DNA from 2 places in the Microbacterium azadirachtae genome. Region 2 is predicted to be linked to the other one. Evidence: predicted binding sites of a transcription regulator. Region 2 holds the regulator's gene; the other holds the start of a gene.
What was found. The regulator HspR, encoded in region 2, represses chaperone genes until heat shock. The targets are predictions, from matches to a motif close to AAGTTGAGTCNNNNNGACTCAACTT.
Positions count from the first base shown of each region.

Region 1 (15,111 bases), 1.0 Mb from region 2:
CCGCGTCCAGGATCCGGAACTCGACGTAGCGTGCGGAGACCGGCTGTGCGAACGTCACGTACTGGATCTGCGTGCTGCTGGTGGGCTGCGCGAACGTCGCCGTGCCGGCGAGGGCCCATCCGCTGCTCTTGCCGTCCTTCGCGACCGCGGCGTCGTTCGTGGTGAGCACCTGCACGTTCTTGGCCGGGCCGTTGCCCTGCACCTTCACGGAGTAGCCGAGCCCGGTGAGCGCGTGCTCCGCGCCGATGTCGAACGTCAGGTAGTGCGGCATCGGATCCGGGGATCCGCCGTTGTAGTTCGACGCCCACTGGGTCGAGTAGTCGCCGTCGAAGGCGCCCTTGGCGGTGCCGTCGAGCGAGGGCGGTGCCGGATAGGGGGCGGACTCCGAGTCGACGTCGAGCAGGGTGTAGCCCGTGTCGGGGATCGCGGCACCGGCGGGAGGAGCGGCGTCGGCGTAGGCGGGTGCGCCCGCGCCGAAGGTCAGGGCGGTGGCCGCGACGGCGAGCACGGCGCCGCCGGCGAGCACGCCGCGCGAGCGGCGCGGGGAGGAGGGGTTCTGTGGGGACATCGGTCTTCCTTGCTGCATCGTCGAGGCGGGGAGAACAGGGGACACGCTACGCGCAAGTTATCGCTAACATCAAGCTTTTCCCGATGATTCGGCGCCTTGCAATCCGGGTCGGATACCGCAAACATCGCCGCGCTCCGGCCTGCGCCGCCCTCGCGGTCCTCGCGGAACCGGCGGGCCTCGCGAGGGTCAGCGCCGCAGGGCAGCCGTGGAGGCGCGGACGATCAGCCGCGGGGCGATCGACTCGGCCGGGGGCACGGCATCCGGATGCGCGATGGCGTGCAGCAGGTGCTCGACCGCCACGCGTCCGACGTCGCCGAAGGGCTGGGCGACCGTGGTGAGGGCGGGGGAGCAGAACTCCGCGAGCGGGATGTCGTCGACGCCGACGATCGACACGTCGTCCGGGATCGCACGGCCGTGCTCGGCGAAGGCGCGGGCGAGGCCGAACGCCATCTCGTCGCTCGCGACGAAGACCGCGGTGACCTCCGGGATCCGCGCCAGGAGCTGCCCCGCGCGGTGCCCCGACTCCGGCGACCAATCGCCGGTGATCTCGGGCGGGGCCTCGCGGCCCGCATCGGCGAGCGCGTCCCGCCAGCCCTGGGCGCGGCTCGACGCGTCGAGCCACTGCGGCGGGCCCGCGACGTGCCAGACCGTCTCATGGCCGAGCTCCAGCAGGTGGCGGGTCGCGATCAGGCCGACCTCGCGCTGGTCGACCGCGACCACCTGGGTCGACGCGGTGCGCGACCCGTCGATCGTGATCGTCGGCACCGCGCGGGTGAGCTCGTCGATGGCCCGCGACGTGGAGATCAGCGGCACCGCGAGAACGATCCCCTCGACGCCCTGATCGGCGAGCCGCGACATCGCAGCTTCGATCTCGGCGGCGTCGAGAGACGGCGTGGTCACCGAGTTCACGATGTAGCCGGCGTCGGCGGCGGTCGTCTCGATGCCGACGGCCACGGCCGAACGGGAGTAGAACCCGGTGCGCAGGGAGATCACGCCGATCGCCCTGCTGCGCCCGGAGGAGAGGGCCCGTGCGGCGTTGTTGCGTCGATAGCCGAGCTGCTCCACGGCGGCGAGCACGCGGGCGCGCGTCTCGGGCTGCACGCTCGGGTTGCCGCTCAGCGTGCGGGAGACCGTCTGGGCCGACACCCCGGCGAGGCGCGCGACGTCGGCCATCGCGGGGACGCGGCGGGGGTCGGGCGGGGCGGCGGTCGTCATCGGATCCGTTCGTGGACGAGGGACGGGAGCAGCCTCCCGCCCACGTGCATGATATCGATCACACGGTCGCGGGTCGTCACCGTGCACCCGGGCGCGGCGCGAGGGACCGTGCCGGTCCGCACCGCGCTGCCCGGGGCGAGGCTTAGCCTGAAGGCGTGACCGCCGAATCGACCGCCTCGCTCGGATCCCTTCTGGAACGGGCCAGGTCCGCCCTCTCCGACGTGCCCCGGGAGGCGCTCGGGCGTGAGAAGACCTCGCGCTGGCGGGCGCCGCGCATCGTGCGCGTCGGATCCGCGTGGCATGTGGGCGTGCTGCTGATCGCCGACGACGCCGTCTTCGCGACCGCGGAGGTGCTGCGTGCGGCTGCGCCCGTGCGCCGCGGCTACGCGGCCGAGTCGGCGCGCGCGAGGGCGGAGCGGCGCGCCGAGGCCTCCCGCGGCGGGTTCCGCGACGGCGAGACCGTGCACGTGGGCTGGGCACCGATCGACCTGGATGCGGTCGCGGCCGGCGGCGCCTCCGGCCCGCTCGTCCTGACGGACGGCGTTCCCTCGGTGCGCTGGTCGGTCGGCGGCGGGCTCATGCCGCTCGCCGCCTACCTCGACGAGCGGATCGCCCTGCTGCACGGCGAGCGCTGAGGCGACCGGCGCTCAGCGATCGCGATGGCGCGCCAGGGCGCGGGCGCCGAACCGGTGCAGGATCCGGGACGGCTCGGTGACGACCGACTCCAGGATGGCCTCCTGCACGGTGTGGAACGCGTCGGGGTCGAAGTACCCGGTGGTGCGGTAGAAGACCATCCGGTCGGCGAAGTCGCGCGGCGACGGCTCCGGGTGGAACTGCGTCGCATACAGGTCGGCCCCGACGCGATAGGCCTGCACCGGACAGGCGTCGTTGCCGGCGAGCAGCACGGCGCCCGGGGGCGGCTGGGTCGAACCCTCCTTGTGCGCGGTGAACGCATGGAAGCGGGGTCCGGCCGCGGCGAACAGCGGATCCTCCGTGCCCTCGGGCGTGGTGCGGATCTCGGCGGCGGCGGCCTCCTCGGGGTTGTCGCTGCCGACGACGCCGCCCAGCAGGCGCGTCACGACGCCGATCCCGAAGCAGGTGAAGAACGCCGTGGTGGCTCCGTCGATCGCCCGCGCGGCGATCCGCTCGAGATCCGCCTCGACCCGTCGCTGGGTCTCCGACTTGCGGACGTCGGTGACGTTGAAAGGGGAGCCCCCGATCACGAAGCCGGCATAGCGGTCGAAGGCGTCCTCCGGCAGGGGCGTGGTGGTGAGGTCGACGCGGTCCAGCGCCTCGGGGCCGACACCGAGGGCGACACGGAAGGACGCGCGCTCCGCCGTGGCCGCATCCAGCTCAGGGCGCACGCCGACGTACAGGAGCGAGGCCATCCCTGGATTCTAGGCGAGCAGCGAGATCCGCCGAAGTCCGGATGCAACGGACGGGAATACGGAGGGAGGACTCGCGTTGAACTTGACAGCACTACGCTCAAGTTTGAGAGGAAGCGAAATGCCCAACGACTTCACCGACGCGGGTTCGGGCTCGTTCGACGAGTTCCTCGCCCGCTACCTGGCCGGTGAGCAGGCCCGGCAGACCCGGTCCATCGACCTCAGCCGGTTCCTGACCGTGCGCGCCCAGCGGATGCTGCAGCGCGCCGGCCGCTTCGCGCTCGAGCGCGGCCAGACCGAGCTCGACGCCCTGCACGTCCTCCGCACCGTCGTCGAGGACGACGCCGTCGACCAGGCCATCCGCAACATCGGCGTGACGCCGAAGGCGATCGTCGATGCCGTCGAGGCGCGGCTGCCCGCGCCCGCCGACGCGTCCGACGTCGAGGCGGCGACGATCACCCCCGGAGCCAGCCGTGCGCTGTTCCACGCCTACCAGGTGGCACGATCCTCCGGGGCGACCTACATCGAGCCGGAGCACATCTTCTTCGCCCTGGTGCTCGGGCAGGACGCGCCCGCGGGGCAGATCCTCGCTCGCGCCGGCGTCACCGCCGAGGCGCTGACGCAGAGCCTGCGCGAACCCGTGACCGCGGGGGCTGCTCCCGAGGCCGACGCGACCCAGCCCGCCTCCGAGACGCCGATGCTCGACCGCTTCGGCCTGGACCTCACCGCCCGGGCCCGGGCCGGTGAGCTGGATCCGGTGATCGGGCGTGCCGACGAGATCGAGCAGACCATCGAGATCCTCAGCCGTCGCACCAAGAACAACCCGGTGCTGATCGGAGAGGCCGGCGTCGGCAAGACCGCGATCGTCGAGGGCCTCGCCCGCGCGATCGTCGACGGCGCCGTGCCCGCTCCGCTGAAGGACCGCCGCGTCGTGGCGCTCGATCTGCCCGCCATGCTGTCGGGCACCCGCTACCGCGGCGACTTCGAGGAGCGCCTCACCCAGACGATGGACGAGATCGCCGCGCACAAGGGCGAGATCGTCGTGTTCATCGACGAGGTGCACACGGTCGTCGGCGCCGGAGGATCCGGCGAGGGCGGCGGCATGGACGCCGGCAACATCCTCAAGCCGCGCCTCGCGCGGGGCGACCTGCACCTGGTCGGCGCGACGACCCTCGCCGAGTACCGGCGGATCGAGAAGGATCCGGCGCTCGAGCGCCGCTTCCAGCCGGTCAAGGTCGCCGAGCCGTCGATCGAGGACGCCGTGCGGATCCTGGAGGGGCTGAAGCCCGCGTACGAGCAGCACCACGCGGTGACCTACACCGACGACGCCGTGCGCGCCGCCGTGGAGCTGAGCGCCCGCTACCTGCCCGACCGCGTGCTGCCGGACAAGGCGATCGACCTGATCGACCAGGCCGGCGCGCGCCTGCGGCTGCGCCTCGGCGTCGTGACCGACGTCGCCGCGCTCTTCGCCGAGCTCGCCGACCTGGAGGCGCGCAAGAACGCCGCGGTCGGCGCCGAGCACTACGAGGAGGCGTCCCGCATCCGCGACGAGATCGCCGCCGTGCAGGCGCGGATCGACGACGCGGGCGCCCCCTCGCCCGTGTCGCAGACCGGCGACGCGATCGTGGACGAGGCGGAGATCGCCGCGGTGATCGCCCGCGCGACGGGGATCCCGGTGAGCCGGGTCTCCGAGAGCGAGCGCGAGCGGCTGGCCGATCTCGAGGCCGAGCTGCACGCCCGGGTGATCGGGCAGGACGACGCGGTCACGGCCGTGGCCCGTGCCGTGCGGCGCAGCCGCACGGGCATGGGCGACGCGCGCCGGCCGGTCGGATCCTTCCTGTTCCTCGGGCCCACCGGCGTCGGCAAGACCGAGCTGGCCAAGGCCCTCGCCGATCGCCTTCTCGACGACGAGTCCGCCGTCATCCGCTTCGACATGAGCGAGTTCGGGGAACGGCACACGGTGTCGCGACTCGTCGGTGCTCCTCCGGGATACGTCGGCTACGACGAGGCCGGGCAGCTCACCGAGCGCGTGCGGCGCAACCCGTACTCGATCGTGCTGTTCGACGAGATCGAGAAGGCGCACCCCGACGTGTTCAACCTGCTGCTGCAGGTGCTCGACGACGGACGCCTCACCGACGGCCAGGGACGCACCGTGGACTTCCGCAACACGGTGATCGTGATGACCTCGAACATCGGATCCGAGTTCCTCGCCTCGCGGTCGGGGGCGCTCGGCTTCGTCGCCTCGCAGGACGCGTCGGCGAACGGGTTCGCCTCGCAGGAGGATCTGCGTGCGCGAGTGATGGGCAAGCTGCACGAGGCCATGCGCCCCGAGCTCCTGAACCGCATCGACGAGATCGTGCTGTTCCAGAAGCTCGGGCGCGAGGAGCTGGGCCGCATCGTCCGCCTGCTGCTGCAGGCGACGGAGCGACGGCTCGACGGCCGCGAGGTCGCGCTGGACGTGACCGACGCCGCCGTGGCGTGGCTGGGCGAGCACGGCTACGAGCCGGAGTACGGGGCGCGACCGCTGCGCCGCCTGATCCAGCGCGAGGTCGACGACCGCATCGCCGACCTGTTCGTCTCCGGCGAGCTCCGCGACGGCGGCCGGGTGCGTGTCGACGCCGTCGACGGCGCCCTGCGCGTCACGGCTCCGTCAGAGGTGGCGCAGGCCGAGCCCGCCCGGGCGGCCTGACCCGCGCGCCGAGGCCCGGGCCGCTGCCGGGGCCTCGCCGGGTGCCGGCCGTTGTGCAGGGAACGCTCGCGTTGTGCAGGGAGGGAGCGGTCGGTGCCGGGGGACCGGCGCGGAAGACCGCGGAACGACGGTTCGCCGATGGCGCACCACGGCCGCCGGCCCTGCATAACGCGCGGCCTCCCTGCACAACGGCGCGGGGGCCGCGCGGAGGACGGTGAGAGGAGCGAGGTGAGCGCGGGATCAGCGCGAGGAGTTCGCGGTGCGGCCGCGGACGACGCCGACGAAGGCCTCGATGTCGGGGGTCGTCGCCCCTTTCGGCCAGGCCAGCAGCACGGGAGAGACGGGCGCGTCGCGCAGGATCCGGTATTCGACGTCCTTGCGGTGGTGCAGGCGCGCCAGCGACATGGGGGCGACGAGGATCCCGACGCCGGCGGCGACCGTCTCCACCGCGTTCTCGATGGTGTCGAGGGGCGGGATCGCGGACGGCGTCGTCGGCAGGGCCAGCACGCCCAGCACGTCCTCCGCGGTCGTCAGCAGCGTCTCGCCCTCGAGATCGGCAGGAACCAGCTCGTCGGCGGCGAGCAGGTGCGAGTCGGCCGAGGCGATCACCACGGGAAGCTCCTCGTAGAGAGGGATCGCATGCATGCCGTCGTCGTCGAACGGGGCGCGCACGAGGGCGAGATCGATCCCGCCCTCGGTCAGCGCGGCGCGCTGTCGGGCGAACGGGATCGGCACGAGTTCGAGCGTGACATTCGGCATCCGGGTGTTCCAGGTGTCGATCCAGCGCCCGGGCGTCGCGCCGGGCACCGCGCCGAGGCGCAGGGTGCGGGGCTCCTCGGGCACGACGGGAGGGGCGTCGAAGACGACCTTCTCGGCCTTCTTCGCGGGCCGTTGCGACGCGCTCTTGGGTGCGCCCTTGCCGGTCTTCGCGGCGTTCCGGCCGCCGGCGGTGCTGCGGGCGCCGCCCTTGGCGGAGCGCACCGCGGGTTTGCGTCCGCCGGAACCGCCTCGCCTGCTCATGCGTTCAGCGTACCGGCGCGGCCGTGGCAGCGGCGGTCCGACCATCGCGCGGCGGTCCGGACCCGACACGCGCGAAATGCGTGCGCGGGAATAGATCCGACGCGCGCGAGGTTGCAGATGTATCCGGGGAAAGTCCCGGGCACGGGAGGTTTTCGTGGGTAAGAACTACGTCGACATCGAGGACGGCCGTGGAGGCACGCTGCGCTACCGCAAGCACGCCAACGGCCGTGGTCTGATCGCGCACGGTGCCAAGGTGCACCCGCAGGCGGTCGTGGAGGCCGGCGCCTATGTCGAACCGGGTGCGAAGGTCGGGGCCGGCGCGCATGTCGCGCGCGGCGCCTGGATCGAGCCCGAGGCGATCGTGGGCGTCAACGCCCGGATCGAGGCCCATGCCCACATCGGGCAGGGCGCCGTGATCGGGGATGGCGCCACGATCGGCGTGCGCACCGAGATCGGCACCGGCGCGCACATCGCCCGCGGTGCGAAGATCGGCGATGACGAGACCGTCGCCGCCGGCATGAATCTGGACACCGACCGCAAGGGCCTCTGGCTCGCGGCCTGAACGCCGCGGCCCGCGGGCCGCACCGAAGACGCGCATCTCCTCCGGGGAGGTGCGCGTCTTCTCGTTCCCGGCGGAGAGGGTCCTCTCGTTCCCGGCGGAGGGGGCGGTTCGCTGGTCGCGGACTGCGGCTTTGTGCCGCGGAAACCCGCCAATCGCGACCAGCGAGCAGGGAGGAGGGGGCGTGGCCCGGGCGTCAGCGCTGGCAGCGCGGGCACCAGAAGGTGCGGCGTTCCTCGGTAGGGTCGGCGCCCAGCTCGCCCGTCCGGATGAGCGTGCCGCAGCGGCGGCAGGGGCGCCGCCCTCGCCCGTAGACCCAGGTGGTCCGGCCGCGGAGGGCGACGCCGGTGAACGTGCGGTCGATCCGGTCGCGGTTGGCGCGGATGGTGCGCGCTCCGAGATCGAGGAGCGCCGCCGCATCCACCTCGGTCGCCGGGCGCGTGGGCAGCACGCCGCGCAGGAACAGCAGCTCCGCCGCGTACTCGTTGCCGAAACCGGCGACGTTGCGCTGATCGAGCAGCGCGACGTGGATCGGTCGCGGATCCGACCCGACCCGTCGCGCGGCCTCCGCCGGATCCCAGTCGTCGCTCAGCGGATCCGGTCCCAGGTGCGAGACGAGCGAGGCCTCCTCCGTGGTCGGCACGAGGGCGAGCATCGACACTTCGAAGCCGACCGCCTCGACATCGGCGGTGCCGACGATCGCGCGGGCCGTGTGCGCGGGCGCCCGCCAGCGCTCCCCGGGCCGGTACAGGTGCCAGGCGCCGTCCATGCGCAGATGCGAACGCAGCGTGTGCGCACCGATGCGCATGAGGATGTGCTTGCCGCGGGGAACCACGCCGTGCACGACGGATCCGGTCAGGTCGGCGTTCGCGAGCTCGGGCACGCGCAGGTCGAAACGGGTGATCGTGCCGCCGCGCAGCGCGCGGTCCAGGCGGTGCGCCACCCGGTAGACGGTGTCGCCCTCAGGCATGGCGCGCCGCCTCCGTCGCGACGTCCGCCGCGCGGTCCGAGAGTGCGCGGGCGAGCATCGTGGATCCGGCGACGGCGGCGGGCATCGTGACGACGGCGCCCAGCGGCACCAGGAAGCACAGCTGTGCGGCCACGCCGAAGCCGAGCACCCGCGCGCGTCCGGACGCGAGCAGCCGTGCGCGGTCGTCGCCGCTCAGGCCGCGGGCGTCGAAGGCCCGGCCCGTGAGCTCCCGCGCCAGCAGGCGCCCGGAGAGCAGCACGCCCACGACGGTGGCGAGCACGCCGCCGACGACCGGGACGAGACCCAGCACCAGGGTGAGCAGCGCGACCAGGGCGCCGAGCACGATGAGGCGCAGGCCCTCGCCGACGGTGGACCAGAAGCCCGTCTCCCCCGTGGGCTCGGGGCCGCCCAGCTCGCGCTCCACCTCGCGCCAGATGCGCTGGTAGAACGGGTCGCCGATCGTGAGCGTGAGCGCCGTGAAGACCAGGCCGGACAGCACCGCGCCCGCCACGAACAGCACGATGCCGAGCGCGACGCGCAGGGCGTCACGCCAGCCGGAGATCCAGCCGTCGGCGAACGGCGTCATCCACGCGGTGATCCCGCCCAGCGACAATCCGAGCGGGATCAGGAGGGCGGCGAGCACGAGAAAGGCGATCACGGCCGGGATCAGCCCGAGCGCGAGCAGACGCGGGCGGGTGCGCCACAGACCGAACCCGCGCAGCAGCGTGCCGACGCCGGCGGCGAACTCGCGGATCATGTCCCCAGCGTATGCGCGGCGTTCCTGCGCACGGGCGCCGTCACAGCGCCTTGCGCAGGGTGTAGCCGCGCGGGGTCGCGACGAAGCCGGCCTCCTGCAGCAGCCGGCCGAGCACCGGGCCGCGCCCGGATCCGTCCGCGCCGCGGTCGTACATGCCCTCGCCGTTCACCTTCTCGACCGTGAGGGTCTCCAGCCGCCGGGCGCGAGCGGTCGCGGCGAGGTCGGCCGTCGCCGCGCGCAGCTCCTCCTCGTCGTCGGAGAACGCGAGCACGGTCTTGCCGCCCCTCTCCAGATACAGCACGAGGGCGCCGTCGACGAGCACCACGAGCGCGCCCGCCTTGCGGCCGGGGCGGTGCGAGACCTCGTCCAGCCGGGGCCAGCCGAGCGCGGCGCCGTAGGGGCTCGCGGGGTCGGTCGCGGCGAGCGTGCGCGCGGTGCGCGGCGGCGGATCGGCGAGGCCGGCGAAGGTGCGCAGCCTGTCGATCGTGGCGGAGGCCGCGAACTGCGCGGCGCCGAGCTTCTCGATCACGTAGCCGCGGCGGCAGTGCCCGGCCTCCTCGAAGCCGGCGAGGACGCGATAGGCCTGCGCGAAGCCGCCCGGCATGCCCTCGGCCTGCACCGATCCGCGGGTGACGACGCCGTAGCGGTCGAGCAGCAGTCCCGCCGAGACCGTCGCGCGCCGGGCGGGATCCGTCTCCGCCTCCGGGAGCAGCGACCACCGTCCGCCCACCGACAGCGGCCGCGGCGTCGAGGCGGGGCGCGCAAGCGACATCCCGCGGAACGTCCGCGTGCGCGGGGCCCGGCGGGTGACCTTGTGCGCCTGGCTGCCACCGCTCAACAGCGCCCGGATCGGTGCGAACGTGTCGTTCGTCACGTGCCCCGACCAGGCGAGATTCCACAGCGCCTCGACCACGGAGGCCTCGTTCTCGGCGCCGGTGGCCTCACGCAGCTGCGCCGCGAAGTAGGCGCCTCCCGAGGCGAGGGCGGCGAGCAGCTGCGCCTCGAGGGACCCCTCCTCGGGGGCCTCCTCGGCGAAGGGCACGGTCAACGGCGCGAGGTCGGCGGGGTGCAGCGACACCCAGCCGTCGCGGCCCGGAAGCGCTCCATGGCCGGCCCAGACGATCTCGCCGGAGCTCGTCAGCTCGTCGAGGAGCGCGGGGGTGTAGTCGCGCACGCGCTGCGGGAGCACCAGCGATTCCCAGGCGCTCGCCGGAATGGGCACGCCGGCGAGCTGCTCGATCACCGCGGCGACGCCGTCCACGCCCTCGAGCGGGCGGGTGTGATGCTGCCATTCCGGCAGGAAACGCGCGAAGGCGGTGGGCGAGACCGGCTCGACGCTGCCCCGGATCGCCGCGAGGGAGCGCATCCGCAGTCGGCGCAGCACCTCGCTGTCGCACCACTCGGTCTCGTCGGGCCCGGCCGAGGTGGCCGACGCGCGGCGTCCGCTCGTGGCATCGGGCTCCGCGTCTTCCGCCTCCCACGAGGGGTCTGGGCTGGGCAGGAAGAACCCGCTCGTCACGCGCCCGTCGGCCTCGAGCCGCTGCAGCGTCTGCCGCACAACGGCCGGTCCGATCCCGAACCGGGCGGCGACCGCGGATCCGAGGAACGGGCCATGCGTGCGCGCGTGGCGGGCGACCAGATCGCCGAGAGGATCCGCCACCGGCTCCAGGAACGCCACCGGGATCCCCACGGGCAGCGGCACGCCCAGCGCGTCGCGCAGGCGCCCGGCGTCCTCGATCGCGGCGGTGCGGCGCACCCCGCCGATCGTGACCTCGATCGCGCGGCGCGCGTCGATCAGCGCCGAGAGGTGCCCGGCGGCCACGCCCTCCGTGGACCGGCCGGACTCCGACGCCGGATCAGCTTCCAGCCGTGCCGCGACCTCGCTCGCGTCGAGCGGGCCGAGCAGGCGCAGCAGATCGGCCACGCCCTCGACGCCGCGTGCGCGACGGGCCGGATCCGTGCGCTGCGCCTCGCGCTCGAACTGCGCGATGACCTCCGGATCCAGCAGTTCCCGCAGCTCGACCGTGCCGAGCAGCTCGCCGAGCAGGGCGGGGTCGACCGACAGCGCCGCAGCCCGGCGCTCGGCGAGCGGGGAGTCGCCCTCGTACATGAACGCGCCGACGTATCCGAACAGCAGATCGCGGGCGAACGGCGACGGCTGCGCGGTCTGCACCTCGACGAGCCGGATCCGCCGGTCGGCGATGCCGGTGGCGAGGCGTCGCAGGGACGGCAGGTCGTACACGTCCTGCAGCACCTCGCGCAGGGTCTCCAGGATGATCGGGAACGTCGGGTGCTTGCGCGCGACTTCGAGCAGCTGGGCAGAACGCTGCCGCTGCTGCCAGAGGGGTGTGCGCCGGTTCGGGTTCATCCGCGGCATGAGCAGCGCCCGCGCCGCGCACTCGCGGAATCGGGAGGCGAACAGGGCGGACCCGCCGACCTCGTCGGTGACGATCCGCTCGAGCTCCTCGGGATCGAACACGAAGAGCTCAGCCCCGGGCGGCTCGGCGTCGGCATCCGGCACGCGCACGATGATGCCGTCGTCGCTCGCGACCGCCGACCCCTCCACGCCCAGGCGCTCGCGGATGCGGGCGTTGACGGCCAGCGCCCAGGGCGCGTGCACGGTCTGCCCGTAGGGGGAGTGCAGGATCACCCGCCAGTCGCCGATCTCGTCGCGGCTGCGCTCCACCGTGAGCGCGCGATCGGTCGGCAGCGTGCCGGTCGACTCCTTCTGCTCGTTCAGATGCGCGAGGAGGTTCGCCTGCGCGAGATCGTCGAGCCCCGCCGCCGCGAGACGCTCGCGGGCCTTCTCCGGGGTCGCGCCGTGCACCTCCCGGTTGAAGACGCCCAGCGCCTCGCCGAGCTCGAAGGGCCGGCCCAGCCCGTCGCCGTGCCAGAACGGCACCTTGCCGGGCTGTCCGAACGCGGGGATCACGTTGACGCGGTCGTGCGTGATCTCGGCGATCCGCCAGCTCGTGGTGCCGAGCGTGAAGACGTCGCCGACCCGCGACTCGTACACCATCTCCTCGTCGAGCTCGCCGACGCGCGCCCCCGTGGTCTCGCCCGCGACGAACACGCCGAACAGGCCGCGGTCGGGGATCGTCCCGCCGCTCGTCACCGCGATGCGCTGCGCTCCCGGACGACCGGTCAGGGTGCCCGCGTCACGATCCCACACCAGGCGGGGGCGCAGCTCCGCGAACTCGTCGGAGGGGAAGCGTCCGGCCAGCAGGTCGAGGGTCGCCTCGTACGCCGAGCGGGGGAGCGCGGCGAACGGCGCGCTGCGGCGCACGGTGTCGAACCACTGCTCGACGTCGAGCGGATCCAGCGCGCAGGCGGCGACGGTCTGCTGGGCGAGGATGTCGAGCGGATTGCGCGGCACGGAGATCGCCTCGATCTGCCCGGCGAGCATGCGCTCGGTCACGATCGCGGTGTGCAGCACGTCGCCGCGGTGCTTCGGGAACAGCGAGGCCCGGCTGATCTCGCCGACCTGGTGGCCGGCGCGCCCCACGCGCTGCAGGCCCGAGGCGGCCGACGGCGGCGCCTCCACCTGGATCACCAGGTCGACCGCGCCCATGTCGATGCCGAGCTCGAGGCTGCTCGTCGCGACGACGCAGCGCAGCACCCCGGACTTCAGCTCCTCCTCGACGAGCGCGCGCTGCTCCTTCGAGACCGAGCCGTGGTGCGCTTTGGCGAGCACTGGATCCGCGCCGGCCGTCGAACCGGCCTGCGCCATCATGGCCGCGGGGACCATGGCGGCGGGCAGGTCGAGCCCGAGGCGCTCGCTGTAGATCTCGTTGAGCCGCCCGGTGAGCCGCTCCGCCAGACGCCGGGAGTTCGCGAACACGATCGTCGAGCGGTTCTGCAGGATCCGGTCGACGATCGCCTCCTCCACGTGCGGCCAGACGGATCCGGTCATCTCGGTGTTCTCGCCGAACGCGTCCGCTCCGCCGACCGCCTGGTCGATCCGCTCGGCCCCGGACGGCCGGGGCGTCTCGTCGGTTCCGGGCGGCGGTGGAGGGTTGAGCATGTCCTCGACCGGCACGACGACCTGGAGGTCGAACGTCTTCGACGCGGGCGGCGCCACGATCTCGACCGGCTGCGCGCCGCCGAGGAAGCGGGCCACCTCGTCGATCGGACGCACGGTCGCGCTGAGCCCGATGCGCTGCACCGGGGACTCGGCACCGGCGGCGCGGCGCAGCTGGTCGAGCCGTTCCAGGCTGACCGCGAGATGGGCGCCGCGCTTGGTGGCCGCGACGGCGTGCACCTCGTCGATGATGACGGTGTGCACGTCGCGCAGGGTGTCGCCCGCGCGGCTGGTGAGCATGAGGTACAGCGATTCGGGTGTGGTGATGAGGATGTCCGGCGGATCGACGACGAGCCTGCGCCGGTCGGACGAGGTCGTGTCTCCCGAGCGCACGCCCACCGTCACCGCCGGTGCCGGGACGCCGAGGCGCCGGGCGGACTGGCCGATGCCGATGAGCGGAGACCGCAGGTTGCGCTCGACGTCCACGCCCAGGGCCTTGAGCGGCGAGATGTAGAGGATCCGGGTGCGGCCGGGCCGCTCCGCGTCGTTCTTCCTGCGGCCCTTCGCCCCGGCGGCGGACGGCGCCGCGGACGCGGATCCCGCCTCCGCCACGCGCTCGCGGAACACGCGATCGATGGCCCAGAGGAAGGCGGACAGCGTCTTGCCGGATCCGGTCGGCGCGACGACGAGGGCGTTGCGCCCTCCGGAGATGGCCTCCCAGGCGCCCGCCTGCGCCGGCGTGGGCGCCGTGAACGCCCCCCGGAACCAGTCCTGCGTCGCGGGCGTGAACCGGTCGAGCACCTCGTGCCCGGTGCCGGTCGCCGTGTCGCTCATCCGTCCATCTTCCCCGGTGCCGCCGACATTCTGGGCGGATCCGCCCAGGGCGCAACCCCGCCGCAGGACTGTCGCGGAACTTCACGCCCGGCGTCGGTGCGCGGTGCGAGCATGAGGGCATGGCCGAGCACACCACGAACTACCGGAGCACGTTCATCGAGGTGGCGGAGGACTGCCCGACGGATCACGCGGAGGAGCCGCCGTCGGGCGACGCCCCCACGATCGCGGCGCTGCACTACCGGCTGATCGCGGAGCACCCGTTCGTGCACACCTCGGACGACGTGATCTTCTCCACCTGGGCGCTGCGGCGGGGGATCGATCCGTCCGACGCCGAGGCCCGCGCCGCCTTCTTCGCGAAGGGGCAGGCCTGTCTGCGCTCCTCGCCGCTCGGCAAGCGCTACGGCTGGGGCGTGGTCAGCGACGCGGAGGGACGCGTCGCGCTCGTGCCCCGGGAATCGGAGGAGTACGCGCTGCTCGCCGCGGACCCCGCCCTCGGCCACACCAGGGCGATGCGGGCGCGGCGCGCCTGAGCGCCGATCGGCTCAGCGCTCGCTGGGGATGAGGATCCAGAGCACGAGGTAGACCCACAGCGGCAGCCCGGCGAAGATCATCGCGACGATCGCGATGATCCGGACCAGCGCGACGGGCATGCCGAAACGGCGGGCGAGACCGGCGCAGACGCCGGCGATGAAACGGCCCTTGCGGGGGCGGACGAGGTCGCTCATGGCCCCATCCTGCCCCCGCCGCCTGGGCGGCTCCTGGATCAGGGCAGGCGGTTCGCCGCAGCGAGGTTGGCCCGCAGCTCCTCGGCGTTCTGCCGGGTGACGTAGGCGGGACGGTCTCGCTCGAGGCGCCACGACTCGCTCAGCGGCCCCGCGCTCACCGTGTCGAACCCGAGGCGGTCGTAGAGGTCGGTCACGAACGCGACCGCCTCGTCGTCGTCGCTCGCCGTGCCGAGAGCGCGTCGATCCGGGGTGCCCACCGGTGAACCGGTCGTCAGGATCTCACCGGCGCGGATCTGGTTGAACGCCTTCACGACCGTGGAGTCGGGCAGGTGCTCCTGCAGGAGCTGCGACGTGGTGGTCTCGCCGCG
Region 1 covers NZ_CP099706.1:742,040-757,150, forward strand. The annotation lists gene NFX31_RS03525 (discoidin domain-containing protein) at 1-568, opposite strand, end outside; gene NFX31_RS03530 (LacI family DNA-binding transcriptional regulator) at 755-1,783, opposite strand; gene NFX31_RS03535 (glutaminase) at 1,939-2,418, shown strand; gene NFX31_RS03540 (glutamine amidotransferase-related protein) at 2,431-3,171, opposite strand; gene NFX31_RS03545 (ATP-dependent Clp protease ATP-binding subunit) at 3,290-5,857, shown strand; gene NFX31_RS03550 (LysR family substrate-binding domain-containing protein) at 6,098-6,877, opposite strand; gene NFX31_RS03555 (transferase) at 7,032-7,439, shown strand; gene NFX31_RS03560 (DNA-formamidopyrimidine glycosylase family protein) at 7,633-8,406, opposite strand; gene NFX31_RS03565 (EI24 domain-containing protein) at 8,399-9,163, opposite strand; gene NFX31_RS03570 (ATP-dependent helicase) at 9,204-14,018, opposite strand; gene NFX31_RS03575 (DUF6157 family protein) at 14,138-14,548, shown strand; gene NFX31_RS03580 (PspC domain-containing protein) at 14,561-14,743, opposite strand; gene NFX31_RS03585 (NADPH-dependent F420 reductase) at 14,782-15,111, opposite strand, start outside.
Region 1: NFX31_RS03545 (ATP-dependent Clp protease ATP-binding subunit) is a predicted target of HspR. The motif match lies at 3,251-3,275, and genes of this name have one in related genera.

Region 2 (15,111 bases):
AGGCCTACCTGGGCGACACGGTGACCGACGCGGTCATCACGGTCCCCGCGTACTTCAACGACGCCGAGCGCCAGGCCACCAAGGAGGCCGGCGAGATCAGCGGCCTCAACGTGCTGCGCATCATCAACGAGCCCACCGCGGCGGCCCTGGCCTACGGCCTCGACAAGGGCAAGGAGGACGAGCTCATCCTCGTCTTCGACCTCGGTGGCGGAACCTTCGACGTCTCGCTGCTCGAGGTGGGCAAGGACGACGACTTCTCCACGATCCAGGTGCGCGCCACCGCCGGCGACAACCGCCTCGGCGGCGACGACTGGGACCAGCGCCTGGTCGACTACCTGATCAAGCAGTTCAAGGACTCGACCGGCGTCGACGTCTCGAACGACAAGATCGCGCTGCAGCGTCTCAAGGAGGCCGCGGAGCAGGCGAAGAAGGAGCTCAGCTCCTCGACGTCGACCTCGGTCAACCTCCCGTACCTGTCGCTCACCGAGAACGGCCCCGTGTCGCTGAGCGAGACGATCACCCGCGCGAAGTTCGAGGACCTCACCAAGGACCTCCTCGACCGCACCAAGAAGCCGTTCGAGGACGTCATCCGCGAGGCCGGCATCAAGGTCGGCGACATCGCGCACGTCGTGCTCGTCGGCGGTTCCACCCGTATGCCCGCCGTGGCCGAGCTCGTCAAGCGCGAGACCGGCAAGGAGGCCAACAAGGGCGTGAACCCGGACGAGGTCGTCGCCGTGGGCGCAGCTCTCCAGGCCGGTGTGCTGAAGGGCGAGCGCAAGGACGTCCTCCTCATCGACGTCACCCCGCTGAGCCTCGGCATCGAGACCAAGGGCGGCATGATGACCAAGCTCATCGAGCGCAACACGGCCATCCCCACCAAGCGCAGCGAGACCTTCACGACCGCCGACGACAACCAGCCGTCGGTCGCGATCCAGGTCTTCCAGGGCGAGCGCGAGTTCACCCGCGACAACAAGCCGCTGGGCACCTTCGAGCTGACCGGCATCGCGCCGGCTCCGCGCGGCATCCCGCAGATCGAGGTCACCTTCGACATCGACGCGAACGGCATCGTGCACGTGTCCGCCAAGGACAAGGGCACGGGCAAGGAGCAGTCGATGACCATCACGGGCGGATCCTCGCTCTCGAAGGACGACATCGACCGCATGGTGCGCGAGGCCGAGGAGCACGCCGCCGAGGACAAGAAGCGCCGCGAGTCGGCCGAGGTCCGCAACCAGGCCGAGACCCTGTCCTACTCCATCGAGAAGCTCATCTCGGAGAACGAGGACAAGCTCCCGGAGGACGTGAAGACCGAGGTCAAGGCCGACGTCGACGCGCTCAAGACCGCGCTGGCGGGCGAGGACGACGAGGCCGTGAAGGCCGCGTTCGAGAAGCTGAACCAGTCGCAGTCCAAGCTCGGCGAGGCCATCTACGCGCAGTCGCAGGCCGACGCGGCATCCGCCCCGCAGGGCGAGCCGGCGGCCGAGGGCGCCGCGTCCGATGAGGACGTCGTGGACGCCGAGGTCGTGGACGACGAGGACGAGAAGAAGTAATGACGGATCCCAAGGACTTCGAGGGCCCCGAGGGGGGCCGTGAGGTCGGCGGCCAGGGGTCGGACGCGAACGCGTCCGGCCCCGCGGCCGGGGCCGATGACCTGCAGGACGCCGAAGAGCTCACGGTCGACGACATCCTGAACACCGCGCCGAGCGACGACGCGCTCGCCGAGGACGCGGCCCTCGCGGACGCCGAGCACACCCTGCTCATCGACCTCAAGCGCCTCCAGGCCGAGTACGCGAACTACCGCCGCCGCACCGAGGAGCAGCGCGGCGTCGAGATCCAGCGCGCGAAGGGCGAGGCCGCCAAGGGCCTGCTCCCCGTGCTCGACGATCTCGACCGCGCCGCGCAGCACGGCGATCTGCAGGAGGGCACCCCCTTCGCCGCGATCGCCGAGAAGGTCCGCTCGGTCGTCGAGCGGCTCGGCGTCGTCTCCTACGGCGAGAAGGGCGACGAGTTCGACCCGCAGCAGCACGAGGCGATCTTCCAGCAGCCCACCCCGGGCGTCGAGAAGACCGTCGTGCTGGAGGTCGTCGAGGTGGGTTACCGCCTGGGCGATATCGAGCTGCGCCCTGCCAAGGTCGTCGTCGCCGTTCCCGCTGAGTAGGGGTGGTGCATGGCTAGCCAGGACTGGTTCGACAAGGACTTCTACAAGACCCTTGGCGTCTCGAAAGACGTCTCCGAGGCGGATCTGAAGAAGACCTACCGCAAGCTCGCGCGCAAGTACCACCCCGACTCCAACCCCGGCGACGCCGCGGCGGAGGCGAAGTTCAAGGAGATCAGCGAGGCGTACTCGGTGCTCTCCGATGCGGAGCAGCGCGCCGAGTACGACCAGATCCGCGCCATGGGCGCCGGCGGCGCGCGGTTCACCGCGCCCGGCAGCGCCGGCAACGGCGGCTTCGACGACGTGTTCAGCGCGTTCAACCGCGGCCGCGGCGGGCAGACCGCCGACTTCGACGACATCTTCGCGATGTTCAACCAGGGCGGCGGATCCTTCGGATCCGGCCGTTTCGGGCAGCCGTCCGGAGGCTTCCGGGGCTTCGGCGGCCCGACCAAGGGCGCCGACGTCACGGCGCGCACCACGCTGTCGTTCGCGACGGCCGTGCGCGGCGAGACCGTCACGCTGCAGGGCGAGGACGGTCATCCGCTCAAGGTGAAGATCCCCGCGGGCGTGAAGGACGGGCAGAAGATCCGTCTTCGCGGTCGTGGCCGGCCCTCCCCGGACGGCGGCGAGAACGGCGACATCGTGGTGCAGGTCTCGGTGAGACCGCACCCCGTGTTCACCCGCGACGGCCTCAACCTGCGCGTCACCGTGCCGGTCACCTTCACGGAGGCCGCGCTCGGGGCGACCATCGAGGTGCCGACGCTGGGAGGGGATCCGGTCAAGCTCAAGGTCGCGGCGGGAACGCCGTCCGGCCGGGTGCTGCGCGTCAAGGGCCGCGGGGTCACGACGTCGAAGGGCACCGGCGACCTGCTCGCCGAGATCCAGGTCGCCGTGCCGGCGCATCTGGACGAGGCCGCGCGCGAGGCGCTCGAGCGCTTCCGGGCCGCCGAGCCCGCGGAGAACCCGCGCGCCGAGCTGCTGGCGAAGGCGCGCGCGTGAAGACCCCGTCATTGTGCGCCTCCGCTCGCGCCCTGCTGATGCCGAGAACGGGCGAACTGACCGAGATCAGGTGGATCCCTGCGGATTCTCCTGATCTCGGTCGGCCGCCCTCATTCCGGCAGGGCCGAAACGGGGTGCGCTGTGGGTGATGAGCGTATGAGCGCCGACACCCCGATCTTTGCGATCGCGGTCGCCGCCGAGCTGGCCGGCATGCATCCGCAGACCCTGCGGCAGTACGACCGGATCGGCCTGGTCGTGCCCGGACGCACCCGCGGCGGATCCCGCCGCTACTCCCAGCGCGACATCGCCCAGCTGCGCGAGGTCGCGCAGCTGTCGAGCGAGGGCATGAGCCTGCCGGCGATCGCGAAGCTGCTCGATCTCGAGGACGAGGTCCGCACGCTCCGCCGCCGCGTCGTCGAGCTCGAGCACGACCTGCGCGAGGAGCGGGCCAGCCGTCCCGGCGTGCGGGTATTCGCCGCCGGCGCGACGGGCTCCATCATGGCCGTCCCCTCCGGACGACGGATCCGGCGCTCCACCGAGATCGTCCTGTGGCGGCCCTGGCTGAACCGCCCTGAGGCGTCGGACGACGAGCTCGCCGACGATCCCGACGACAGCGAGCGCTGAGGCTGCGGGTCAGTCCAGCGGCTCGACGACCTCCAGGTTCTCGTAGGCCGGGCCGCTGGGATCTCCGAGGCGCTCGGCCCGTACGACCAGCGGGCATTGACCTGTGCGCGCGACGACAGGGGCGTTCTCGACGCGCAGGATGTCGCTACCGAACCACCTACGCGCGGATGAGTACCCGCGTCTGCTCGCGAATGTCGTCGCAGACCTGAGCGTTGGTGCTGTTCAGATGCAGCGGTGAGGCGAGGCAGACGAACATGGCCGCGGAGATGGCGCGAGCGAGCGTCGCGGCATCGCTCGCGGTGAACCGGCCATCGCGCTGCAGGATCTCGACGTAGGCGGCGTCGACGCGTTGGATGAGTTGGAGGCCGACGGCGTGGTGGGGCTCTTCGGGGTCGCCGAAGATGAGTTCGCGGAGGTAGGTGCGGCCGTTGTCGATCTGTCGCCGGTTGCACTCCACGACGGGTTCGACGAGCGCCATGATCGCCTCGATCGGCGATCGGGCGGTGGCGGCCGCGCGCAGGCCCGACTCGATCGCCTCGGCGTAGTGCGTGTTCTGCACGAGGAGCAACAGCTCTGCCTTGCTGCGCGCGTAGAGAAAGAGGGTGCCCGTGCCGATGTCGGCCGCATCGGCGATCTGCTGTGTCGTGACGTCGTCGACCCCGTATCGACGGAAGAGATCGTCCGCGGCCGCGGTGATGCGATCGAGCTTCTGCTGCTTGTTGCGCTCGCGGCGGCCGACGGGCGCAGTGTCGGGAGGGGTCATCAGGTCTTCATTCTACAGATTTTCATCGTACAGTCACTTGCGAGTGCGCTCATTAGTGACTACGCTCATAAAAAACGATGAGAGAAGCAGGTTATGAAGGCCTTCAGAATTGACCGGTACAAGGGCGAGGTCAGAGAAGCGGATGCACCCGAGCCCGTGGTAGGCGATCACGACGTGCTGGTGACTGTGCACGCGGCAGGGGTGAATCACCTCGACGTGAAGCTGGCCGAGGGGGAGTTCACGGCGATGCTCCACTACGAGCTGCCGCTGACCCTCGGGCACGACGTCGCGGGAACGGTCGAGGCAGTCGGATCGGCCGTCACCCGGTTTGCCGTGGGTGACGAGGTGTTCGCTCGCCCAGCCGACTTCCGCATCGGAACCTTCGCCGAGCGCATCGCGATCGCAGAGGGTGACGTGGCGTTGAAGCCTGATTCGTTGGGCATGGTCGAGGCGGCCTCACTGCCGCTGGTCGCTTTGACGGCCTGGCAGGCGCTCGTGGAGCGCGCCGGGGTCGGGGTGGGGAGCCGGGTGCTCATCCACGGCGGCGCGGGTGGCTTCGGGTCGGTCGCCGTGCAGCTCGCGAAGCATCTCGGAGCACATGTCGCCACGACCGCGAGCGCCTCGAACGTCGAGTGGCTGCGCGGGCTCGGCGCGGACGAGGTCATCGACTACCGTTCCCAGGATTTCGCGACGTTGCTCTCCGGTTACGACCTTGTCATCGACGGCGTAGGGGGCGAGAACCTCGAGAAGTCACTGCGCGTGCTGCGCCCCGGTGGTCTCGCCATCGGGATCGCTGGCCCGCCCGATCCGGCTTTCGCTCGGGCGATCGGCCTGAATGCCGGTCTCAGGCTGGCCATCGGTGGTCTGAGCGCCAAGGTGCGCCGGCAGGCGCGTCGACTCGGTGTCGACTACTCCTTCCTCTGGATGCACGCCGACGGCCGCCAGCTTGCGGAGATCGCCGCGCTCGTCGATGCCGGAGCGCTGCATCCCGTGGTGGGACGCGTGTTCCCGTTCGCCGAGACCCCCGCGGCGCTGACCGCGATGCAGCGTGGCGGCGTGCGCGGCAAGATCGTGGTCTCCGTGACCGACTGACCCGCATCCACCCACCCGACCACGTACCCCATCCCCGATACGGAGTTCCTCATGTCGTCACTCACCGGAGCCGTCGTGCTCGTCACCGGAGCCAATGGCGGGATCGGCTCGGCGTTCGTCGCCGAAGCTCTCGCCCGCGGAGCCGTGAAGGTCTACGCCACTGCCCGCACCCCCCGCGACTGGGGCGATGACCGGATCGTGCCGCTCGCGCTCGACATCACCGACCCCGCCTCCATCGCGGCAGCCGTCGAGGCCGCCCCCGACGTCACCGTCCTGATCAACAACGCCGGAACGCTGCCGCCCACGTGGAGCCTGCTCGACATCTCCGCCGACGCCCTCAGGGCCACGATGGAGACGAACTTCATCGCCCCTGTCATGCTCGCTGCCGCGTTCGCGCCGGTCCTGACCTCCCGTCCGGAGTCTGTGCTGATCGACATGCACTCGGTCGCCAGCTGGTACGCGTTCGGTGGCGCGTACAGCGCCTCGAAAGCCGCGCTCTGGTCAGCAACGAACTCGCTGCGCCTCGAGCTCGCCCCCAGAGGCACACACGTGGTGGGCGTGCATGTCGGCTACGTCGACACCCCGATGGCGGCCCATGACAATGGGCCGAAGATGCTCCCCGCCGATCTCGTCATTCACGTGTTCGACACCGTCGAAGCCGGCGGCTACGAAGTCATCGCCGACGAAGTCACCACCTCGATCAAAGCAGGACTGAGCGCACCCGTCGAAGCTCTGTACCCCGAACTGAAAGCCTGAGCGACTCGATCATGAGCGACGAACCCGTCATCACTTCCTATGCCAAGGCACCCAACCGCACCGTCACCACGAGCGGCACCACCTTCGCCTACCGCGAACTCGGCCCCCGGGGCGGCATCCCCGTGGTCTTCTTCGGGCACCTCGCCGCGACCCTCGACAACGGGGATCCGCGCATCATCGACCCGATCGCGAAAACCCGCCACGTCATCGCCTTCGACAACGTCGGAGTCGGAGGCTCCTCGGGCACCGTCCCACCCACCATCGAGCAGGCCGCAGAAGCCGCTTACCGGTTCATCCACGTGCTCGGCTACGACGAGATCGACGTGTTCTCGTTCTCCATGGGCGGGATGATCGCCCAAGACCTCATCGTCGCCCACCCGGGCCTGGTCCGCCGGCTCGTGCTCACCGGCACCGGCCCCCGCGGCGGCAAAGACATCGACAAGGTGCTCCGCACCACCTACTTCGACCTTCTCCGCGCTGCCCTCACCCGCTCGGACCCGAAGGAGTTCCTCTTCTTCAACCGCGACACCGCCGGCAAGCGTGCCGGCAAGGCGTTCATCGCACGGCTTCAGGAGCGCACGACGGACCGCGACGCGGCCATCGGTCTCAAGGCGTTCCAGACCCAGCTGCGCGCGATCCAGCGCTATGGCCGCTCCGTGCCCTCTGATCTCTCAACCTTCACCATGCCCACCCTCATCGCCAACGGCGACAACGACCGCATGGTGCCCTCGGTCCTCTCGATCGACCTCCATCGGCGCATCGCGGGATCAGAACTGATCATCTACCCCGACTCCGGCCACGGCGGCATCTTCCAGTACCACACCGACTTCGCCCCCCGAGCAGTAGAGTTCCTCAACCGCTGACCGCACCCCTCGCGCGGCGCGGCGCCGGACGGGCGCAGCCAGCGGCCGCCGGCGACGGCGGGGGAGATCTCCTCAGGGGTGCCAGGTGTGGTCGTCGGTGCTCCTCGGGGTGCGAGGGAGACGATCGGCGATCATCTGAAATCGATTTCCTTCTCGCGGATCCTAAGCGAGATCGCGGGGAAAGATAAAGCAGGAAGAGGAGACAGGACGGCGTCCGGATGCCAGACTCTCGCCGGGATCCGGATTTCGGCGAAGATCATCTTGTATCTGAAATCGATTTCGCCTAGCCTGGACGACAACCCGGTCGATGCCGATCCTGAGCGCGACCGCGGAACCGGCGTGAGCGCCGGACCCTGCACCGATTCGACGAGGAAGTCGTGTTCCCGAGGAGGAACCATGAAGACGGACACACAGCGCACCCGCCGGGTGGTGATGGCCGCACTGGGCGGCGTCACCGCGATCGGACTGCTCGCGGGCTGCGGCTCGAGCACCCCGGGACAGGCTGCGGGAGGCGGCGGCGACTCCGGGGGCAAGACCACCATCGAGTTCTGGCACCGCACGTTCACCCCGCCCGAGAACGCCTGGTACAAGGACATCGTCAAGAAGTTCAACGCCGCGCAGGACAAGATCGTCGTCAAGGACACCGAGATCCCCGCGGACGCCTGGGACCAGAAGATGAAGGCGGCGCAGGCCGCAGGCAAGGCGCCCGACATCTACACCCACTCCGGCAGCATCCAGGACGCGGTCAACGCGGGGCAGCTGTACGACCTCGGCAAGGTCGTCGACAAGTCCAAGCTCGACGAGATCATCGACTCCGCCAAGTCGGTCTCCGAGATCGGCGGCACCTACTACGCGTACCCCCTCCTGCAGGAGGCGCAGACGGTGCTGTTCTGGAACAAGGACATGCTCGCCAAGGCCGGGGTCGACACGGACAAGGCCCCCGCCACCTGGGACGACCTGCTCGCCGACTGCGCGAAGATCCAGCCGACGCTCGCGCAGGGCCAGTACTGCATCTCGCCCGCGTCCGACGCGATCACCTTCGCCTGGTCCACCGTCGGCCAGCAGTACAACTTCGCGGGCCACACCGCGCTCACCGACGACTGGTCCAAGCCGGACATCGACAACGCGGCGTACCGTGACCTGATGTCCAAGTACAAGGAGCTCTGGGACAAGGGGTACATGCCCAAGCAGGCGCTCGCCGCCTACGTCGAGGGCAAGGACTTCGGGCAGAAGAAGGTGGCCTTCAAGGTCTCCGGTTCGTGGATGATGTCCGAGATCGGCTCCGACTACCCCGACCTGCTCACCAAGACCGGCATCGGCGCGTTCCCGAACGCGTCCAACGCCGACGGACGCACCGCCACGACGCTCGGCAACTTCAAGTGGGTCATCGACGCGAAGAGCAAGAACGCCGAAGCCGCGGGGAAGTTCCTGGAGTGGTCGCTCGCGGGCGATCCGAAGAACCTCGTGCCGTTCTTCGTGAACACGCAGTTCACCAAGGTGCCCGTGCGCAAGAGCGTGCAGGAGGCCGTCGCGAAGGACGAGGCCGCCGCCAAGGCCCCGTGGTCGACCGTGATCGTCAACGACATCGCGCCGACCGCGATCCCCGAGCCGACCTACCCCTGGGACGTCTCGCTGGCCGTCGGCACCGCGATGGAGTCGGTCATGAAGGGCGCCAAGTCGCCCGATGATGCGATCTCGACCGCGAACGCCGCGATCGAGAAGGTCATCCAGTCGCAGGGCCTGCCCGGCAAGGCTCCGAAGAAGTGAGCGCGGCGCGGTCGGGGACCGCTGTGCGGCCGTCCCCGACCGCGCAGCCCGCCCCCGCATCATCCCCCCGACGGAGAGCAACGATGACCACGCCAGCGATCGACGACCGACGCGCCGCGAAGCGCAGGGCCGACCGGCACCGCTACCGCGACACGAGGCTCGCGTACCTGCTGCTCGCGCCCGTGGTGATCCTGCTCGGGATCTTCGTGATCTGGCCGGCCGTCTACGCGGGATTCCTCTCCTTCCAGGACTGGAGCTTCTACAAGGATCCGCAGTTCGTCGGCTGGAAGAACTACGCCGACGTGCTGACGGACCCGCTGTTCGTCGCGACGATCGGACGCGGCTTCCTGTTCGTGCTGATGACCGTGCCGCCGATGCTGGTGCTCGCGTTCCTCTTCGCGAGCCTCGTGGTGAGCGTCTCGCGGCGATTCGCGACCGTGCTCAAGGTCAGCATCTACATCCCGACGATCATCTCGTCGGTGATCGCGTCGATCGTGTTCGTGCTGATCTACACCTACGACGGCGGCATCCTGAACGCCGTGCTCGCCGCGTTCCACATCGACGCGGTCGCCTGGATCGGGGATCCGGCGTGGGCGCTGCTCTCGGTCGCCGTGCCCGCCGTCTGGCTCGGGATGGGCATCACCTCGCTCATCATGGTCGCGGCCATGGTCGACATCCCCACGGAGTACTACGAGGCGGCGGCGATGGAGGGCGCCGGCTGGTGGCAGAAGACCTTCTACATCACGATGCCGCAGATGAAGAACGTGTTCCTCTATCTGCTGATCACCGGTTTCGTCGCGGCGATCCAGCAGTTCGAGCTGCCCCTCGTCATGACCCAGGGCGGACCGCTGGACTCGACCACGCTGCCGAACCTGTTCATCTTCAACCACTTCCGCAACGACGTGAACGTGGGCTACTCGATCGCCGCGGCGCTGCTGCTGTTCGTCGTGCTGGGCTCCGTCTCGGCCCTCGTCTTCAAGTTCATCAATTCCGAAAGGCTCGTCGACTGATGAGTGCGACCTCCCCGACCACCGCGCTGGAGACCACCCGGATCGTCCTGGCCGGAAAGGGCCGCCGCCGCTTCACGGCGCCGCACGGCGTCACCGGCTGGGCGATCCTCATCGGCAAGGCCCTCGTGGGCCTGCTGTTCCTGCTCGCGGCCCTGTTCCCGCTCGCCTGGATGGTGATCGCGGGGTTCAAGGCGAAGACCGAGGTGCTCAGCACGCCGTTCCAGTTCTTCCCCGAGGTGTGGCACTGGGAGAACTACGCGAAGATCCTCGCCGACGAGACGTTCCTGCGCACCCTCGGCTGGACGTTCCTCGGCGCCATCCTGTTCACGCTGCTGAGCCTGACCGTGAACTCGCTCGCCGCCTACGCGTTCGCGCGGCTGCAGTTCCGGTTCCAGCGCACGCTCTGGGTCGCCGTCATCACGACCATGTTCATCCCGGGCATGACGATCCTGCTCACGAGCTTCATCGTCGTGACGCGGCTCGCCATGCTCGACACCCTCGCCGTGCTGGTGATCCCCGGTGCGGCGAGCGCGGCCTCGGTGTTCTTCATCCGGCAGTTCTACCTGAACATCCCGGCGAGTCTCGAAGAAGCGGCGATGCTCGACGGCTGCGGCCGCTTCGCGATCTTCGTGCGCATCTTCCTGCCGCTGTCCAAGCCGCCGTTCGTGGTGATGGGGATCACGGCCTTCCTGACCTACTGGAACTCCTACGTCTGGCCCATCATGACGATCACCTCACCCGAGAAGTTCGTGCTGCAGCAGTACCTCGCCGAGTTCCGCACCGGGCGGGGCTCGAGCGAGCTCGGCCTGCTGATGGCCGGATCCGTGCTGGCGGCCGCACCGGTCGTGATCCTGTTCCTCATCTTCCAGCGCCAGATCATCGGCAACATCAAGATGGCCGGACTCAAGTAGCCGGCCGTGTTCTCGAAGGGGAGAATGCCATGTCCGAAGAAGTGCTCCGCCCCGCCCGCGGGCTGACCCGCCGCACCGTCCTCCAGGGGGCGCTCGCCGCAGGCGCGGCGCTCGGGGCATCGGCGCTGGGCGCGAGTCCCGCGGCCGCCGCCGGGCTCACCGTCACCCGCATGAAGGTGCTCGCCGGCACGCAGGCGGGCGTGCAGTACGGGATCGGCGCGACCGACCTCGGCATCCCGGCCCGCACGCCCGACGGGCGGCTGCTGTTCACGTTCGGCGACACGTGGGCCGACGCGGTCGGCGGCGCGGACTGGCGTTCGCCGGTCGCGCTGTACTCGTCCACGAGCACCCTCGCTTCCGGGGTCGTGTTCAACGGGGCGGCGGGCGCGGGCGCCAACACCCAGGTCACGGCGCCGCAGCTCTGGTACTACCCGCACGACGCCTACTACGAGACCGTGATCCCCTCCGACGTGATCACGATCGGATCGCGGATGTACCTGCACGCGATCGTGAACGGACCGACGTTCGGGGCGGTGCGCTGGACCGAGCTCTGGCAGTCCGACGATTCGGGCGCGACCTGGCAGCACACGGGGCTGAAGTTCCCGGCGGACATGGCCGGCGGCCACTTCCAGTGCATCACCTGGGGGCAGGGCAACGACGGCTACGTCTACATCTACGGCACCGGCTTCCAGAGGGACAAAGGGATCGTGCTCTACCGCGTGCCGCAGAACAGCATGACGACCCTGTCGGCCTACCAGCCGTGGGGCTACGCGAACGGCGTCTGGGCGTGGGGCAATCCCGCCACCGAGGTGCTGCCGGGCAAGTTCGGCGAGATGTGCCTGCGTCCGCTCGGCGGCAAGTGGATCCTGACCTGGTTCAACGCCGACGCCTACCGGATCGACGCGATGGTGGTGAACACCCCCACCGACAACCTCTACACGGCGACGAAGACCACCCTGCTGTGGGGCGGGAGCTGGGGTGCCGAGGACGCGACGCACGTCGCCCAGCTCTACGGCGGGTACATCATCCCGGGCTCGACGCTGTCGGACCTGCACCTCAGCGTGAGCCAGTGGAACACCGGCGACAACAGCGTGTACCACGTGGAGCAGTTCCGGATCCAGGGGCTCGTCTGACGGCGGTCGTCAGCCGGCCGTGCCCACGCGGACGACGGTCGACTGCCATCCGGTCGAGCCGTTCGGAGCGATCGGGGTGCGCGCCTGCTCCTGCATCCGTCCGTTCCGATCGGTCGCCCGGACGACGAGGGTGTGACTGCCGCTCGTGGCGTTCCAGTCGAGGAACCACTGCACCCAGGTGTCGGCGCTGACGGGAGCCGACAGCGTCGCGGTCTGCCACGCCCCTCCGTCGATCTGCACCTCGACGCGCGCGATCCCCACCGTCTGCGCCCAGGCGACCCCGGCGATCCGGGCGGCCCCCGGCGGGATCTCCCTGTCGATGCGCGGGGTGTCGATCCGGCTCGACAGCTTGATGGGCGCCTGTGCGCTGTATCCGCGGGGCGTCCAGTACGCCTGATCCTTCTCGAAGGTCGTGACGGTCAGCCGGGTGAGCCACTTCGTCGCCGACACGTATCCGTAGAGCCCTGGCACGACCATCCGCACGGGGAATCCGTGCTCGGGTGGCAGGGGCTCGCCGTTCATGGCGACGGCGAGGATCGCGTCGCGGTGCGGATCCGTGAGCGCGTCGAGCGGCGTGCTCGCGGTGAACCCGTCGATGCTGCGCGAGAGGACCATGTCGGCCCCCTTCGCGGGGAGCGCGCGGGAGAGGATCTCGCGCACCGGCACGCCGAGCCAGCGCGCGGTGCCGACGAGATCGCCGCCGACCTGGTTCGAGACGCAGGTCAGGGTCACGGCGTACTCCCGCAGGCCCATCCGCAGCAGCTCGTCGAAGCTCAGCTCGACCTTCCTGCCGACCATGCCGTCGACCGTCAGCCGCCAGTCCGCCGGGGCGATCGCCGGCACCGAGAGCGCCGTGTCGACGCGGTAGAAGTCGGCGTTCGGGGTGAACAGGGGAGACAGGCCAGGGATGTCCAGCTCGGCGCCCGCGGGCACGGTGACCCGCGACAGCGGCTCCGGCAGCCGCAGAGCCTTGCGTGCGGCCGCGATCGAGGTGGTCGCCGCGGTGCCGAGGCGTGCGCCCACGCCGGCGAGGACGGCGGCGGCGGCCCCGACCGCGGTCAGCACCAGGAAGCGCCGGCGATCCGGGCCCGCCTCGACGCCGGCCGCGGGGACGCGCCAGCGGTGCAGCGCGCGGATCGAGAGGGTCAGGAACGTGCAGCCCGCGATCGCGCCGACGAGCGGCGGCAGGGCCGACGCGCCGCTCGCCCCCGCGCGCGTCACGGTCGCCAGCAGCCCGGCGACGCCGGCGAGGGCGAACACCGCGACGCCGGCCCCTCGGCGCCGGCGCTCGAGAAGACCCGCGACCGCCGCGAGAAGGAGCACGCCGACGCCCAGGGTCAGCAGGAGGAAGAGCTTGTCGTCGGCGCCGAAGAGCTCGATCGCCAGCTCCTTCGCCCACTGCGGCACGATGTCGATGACGAACGAGCCCGCCGCGAGCAGCGGACTCGTGTCGCGCGCCACGAGGAAGGCCGTGATCTCGGCGGCGGCGACGAACACCGCGCCGCTCACGACCCCCGCGACCGCGGCCCAGATCCGTGCGCCTGTCTTCCCTGTGCTCTCACCCATGTCCCTGGTTCGTCGCGATCGGCCGATCGGATGGCGATCGGACCGGATCCAATCCGGTGCGGGTGCGGCTCCGAACGCATCGTGTCGGCCGATGAACGGTCGCGATGCACCAGTCAAAGGAGAAAGATCATGCGATCCACTGTTCGCCTGCACGCCCGGGCGTCGCTCGCCGCCGCCAGCCTGCTCGCCGCCGCGGCCCTGGCCCTCACGGGCTGTTCGTCGATGTCGGGCTCGTCGTCCGGCTCGTCCTCGGAGCCCGCCACCAGCGCGCCGGCCGCGTCGCCCACCCAGACGATGGATCCGGCGGCCGACCTGGTCGGACCGGGATGCGCCGCCTACGCGAAGCAGGTCCCCTCCGGCGCGGGCTCCGTCGCCGGGATGGCGCAGGACCCGGTCGCGACGGCCGCGAGCAACAACCCGCTGCTGACCACGCTGGTCGCGGCGGTCTCGGGCAAGCTCAACCCGAAGGTCAACCTGGTCGACACGCTCAACGGGAGCGAGTTCACCGTCTTCGCACCCGTCGACGACGCCTTCAAGAAGATCGATCCCGCGACGATCGACACTCTGAAGACGGATGCCGGCGCGGACACCCTCAGCAAGATCCTGACGTACCACGTGGTCGCCGGTCAGATCTCGCCGAAGGACATCGTCGGCACGCACAAGACCGTCGAGGGCGGCGAGGTGACCGTGACCGGTTCGGGCGACAACCTCAAGGTCAACGACGCGAACGTGATCTGCGGCGGCGTCCACACCGCGAACGCGACCGTGTACCTCGTCGACTCCGTCCTGATGCCGCCGGCCCAGTAAGGACCCGCGGATCCGCCACGCAGACCGGATCGCATGATCGACGAACCCGTCCGAGCATGCGGTCCGGTCCCGCGGGGGAGGGGCAGACGGAAGGACGCGATAGTGCTCGCCCTCGACGCATTGCCGATGCGGGGCAGGGAGGTGAGGCATGCTGGAACCCATGGTGATCGACGATCGGGAGCACGCCGAGCAGGACGGCGGCGACGACCTCGCGTCCGCGCTGCTGCTGCGCGTCGCGCAGGGCGATCAGTCGGCGTTCGCCGAGCTCTACGACATGCTTTCCTCGCGCGTCTTCGGCCTCATCCTCCGTGTCCTCGTGAACCGGTCGCAGAGCGAGGAGGTGCTGCAGGAGGTCTTCCTGGAGATCTGGCAGACCGCTTCCCGATTCGCCTCCGATCGGGGCCGGGGCAGGACCTGGATCCTGACGATCGCGCATCGTCGAGCGGTCGACCGCGTGCGGGCCTCGCAGGCCAGCGCCGACCGGGACGTGCGGATCGGGGCGCGCGACCTCGACGTCGCCCATGACAGCGTCGCCGAGCAGGCCGAGCTGTCGATCGACGCGGACCGGGTGGTCGACGCCCTCTCCGCCTTGCCGGACGCGCAACGCGAGGCGCTCGTGCTCGCGTACTACGGCGGCTACTCGCAGAGCGAGATCGCCACGATCACGG
Region 2 covers NZ_CP099706.1:3,414,281-3,429,391, reverse strand. The annotation lists gene dnaK (molecular chaperone DnaK) at 1-1,547, shown strand, start outside; gene NFX31_RS16150 (nucleotide exchange factor GrpE) at 1,547-2,155, shown strand; gene NFX31_RS16145 (DnaJ C-terminal domain-containing protein) at 2,165-3,151, shown strand; gene NFX31_RS16140 (heat shock protein transcriptional repressor HspR) at 3,308-3,775, shown strand; gene NFX31_RS16135 (TetR/AcrR family transcriptional regulator) at 3,933-4,538, opposite strand; gene NFX31_RS16130 (NADP-dependent oxidoreductase) at 4,632-5,630, shown strand; gene NFX31_RS16125 (SDR family oxidoreductase) at 5,682-6,386, shown strand; gene NFX31_RS16120 (alpha/beta fold hydrolase) at 6,398-7,249, shown strand; gene NFX31_RS16115 (ABC transporter substrate-binding protein) at 7,646-9,016, shown strand; gene NFX31_RS16110 (carbohydrate ABC transporter permease) at 9,100-10,026, shown strand; gene NFX31_RS16105 (carbohydrate ABC transporter permease) at 10,026-10,937, shown strand; gene NFX31_RS16100 (DUF4185 domain-containing protein) at 10,967-12,070, shown strand; gene NFX31_RS16095 (molybdopterin-dependent oxidoreductase) at 12,080-13,636, opposite strand; gene NFX31_RS16090 (fasciclin domain-containing protein) at 13,766-14,443, shown strand; gene sigK (ECF RNA polymerase sigma factor SigK) at 14,592-15,111, shown strand, end outside.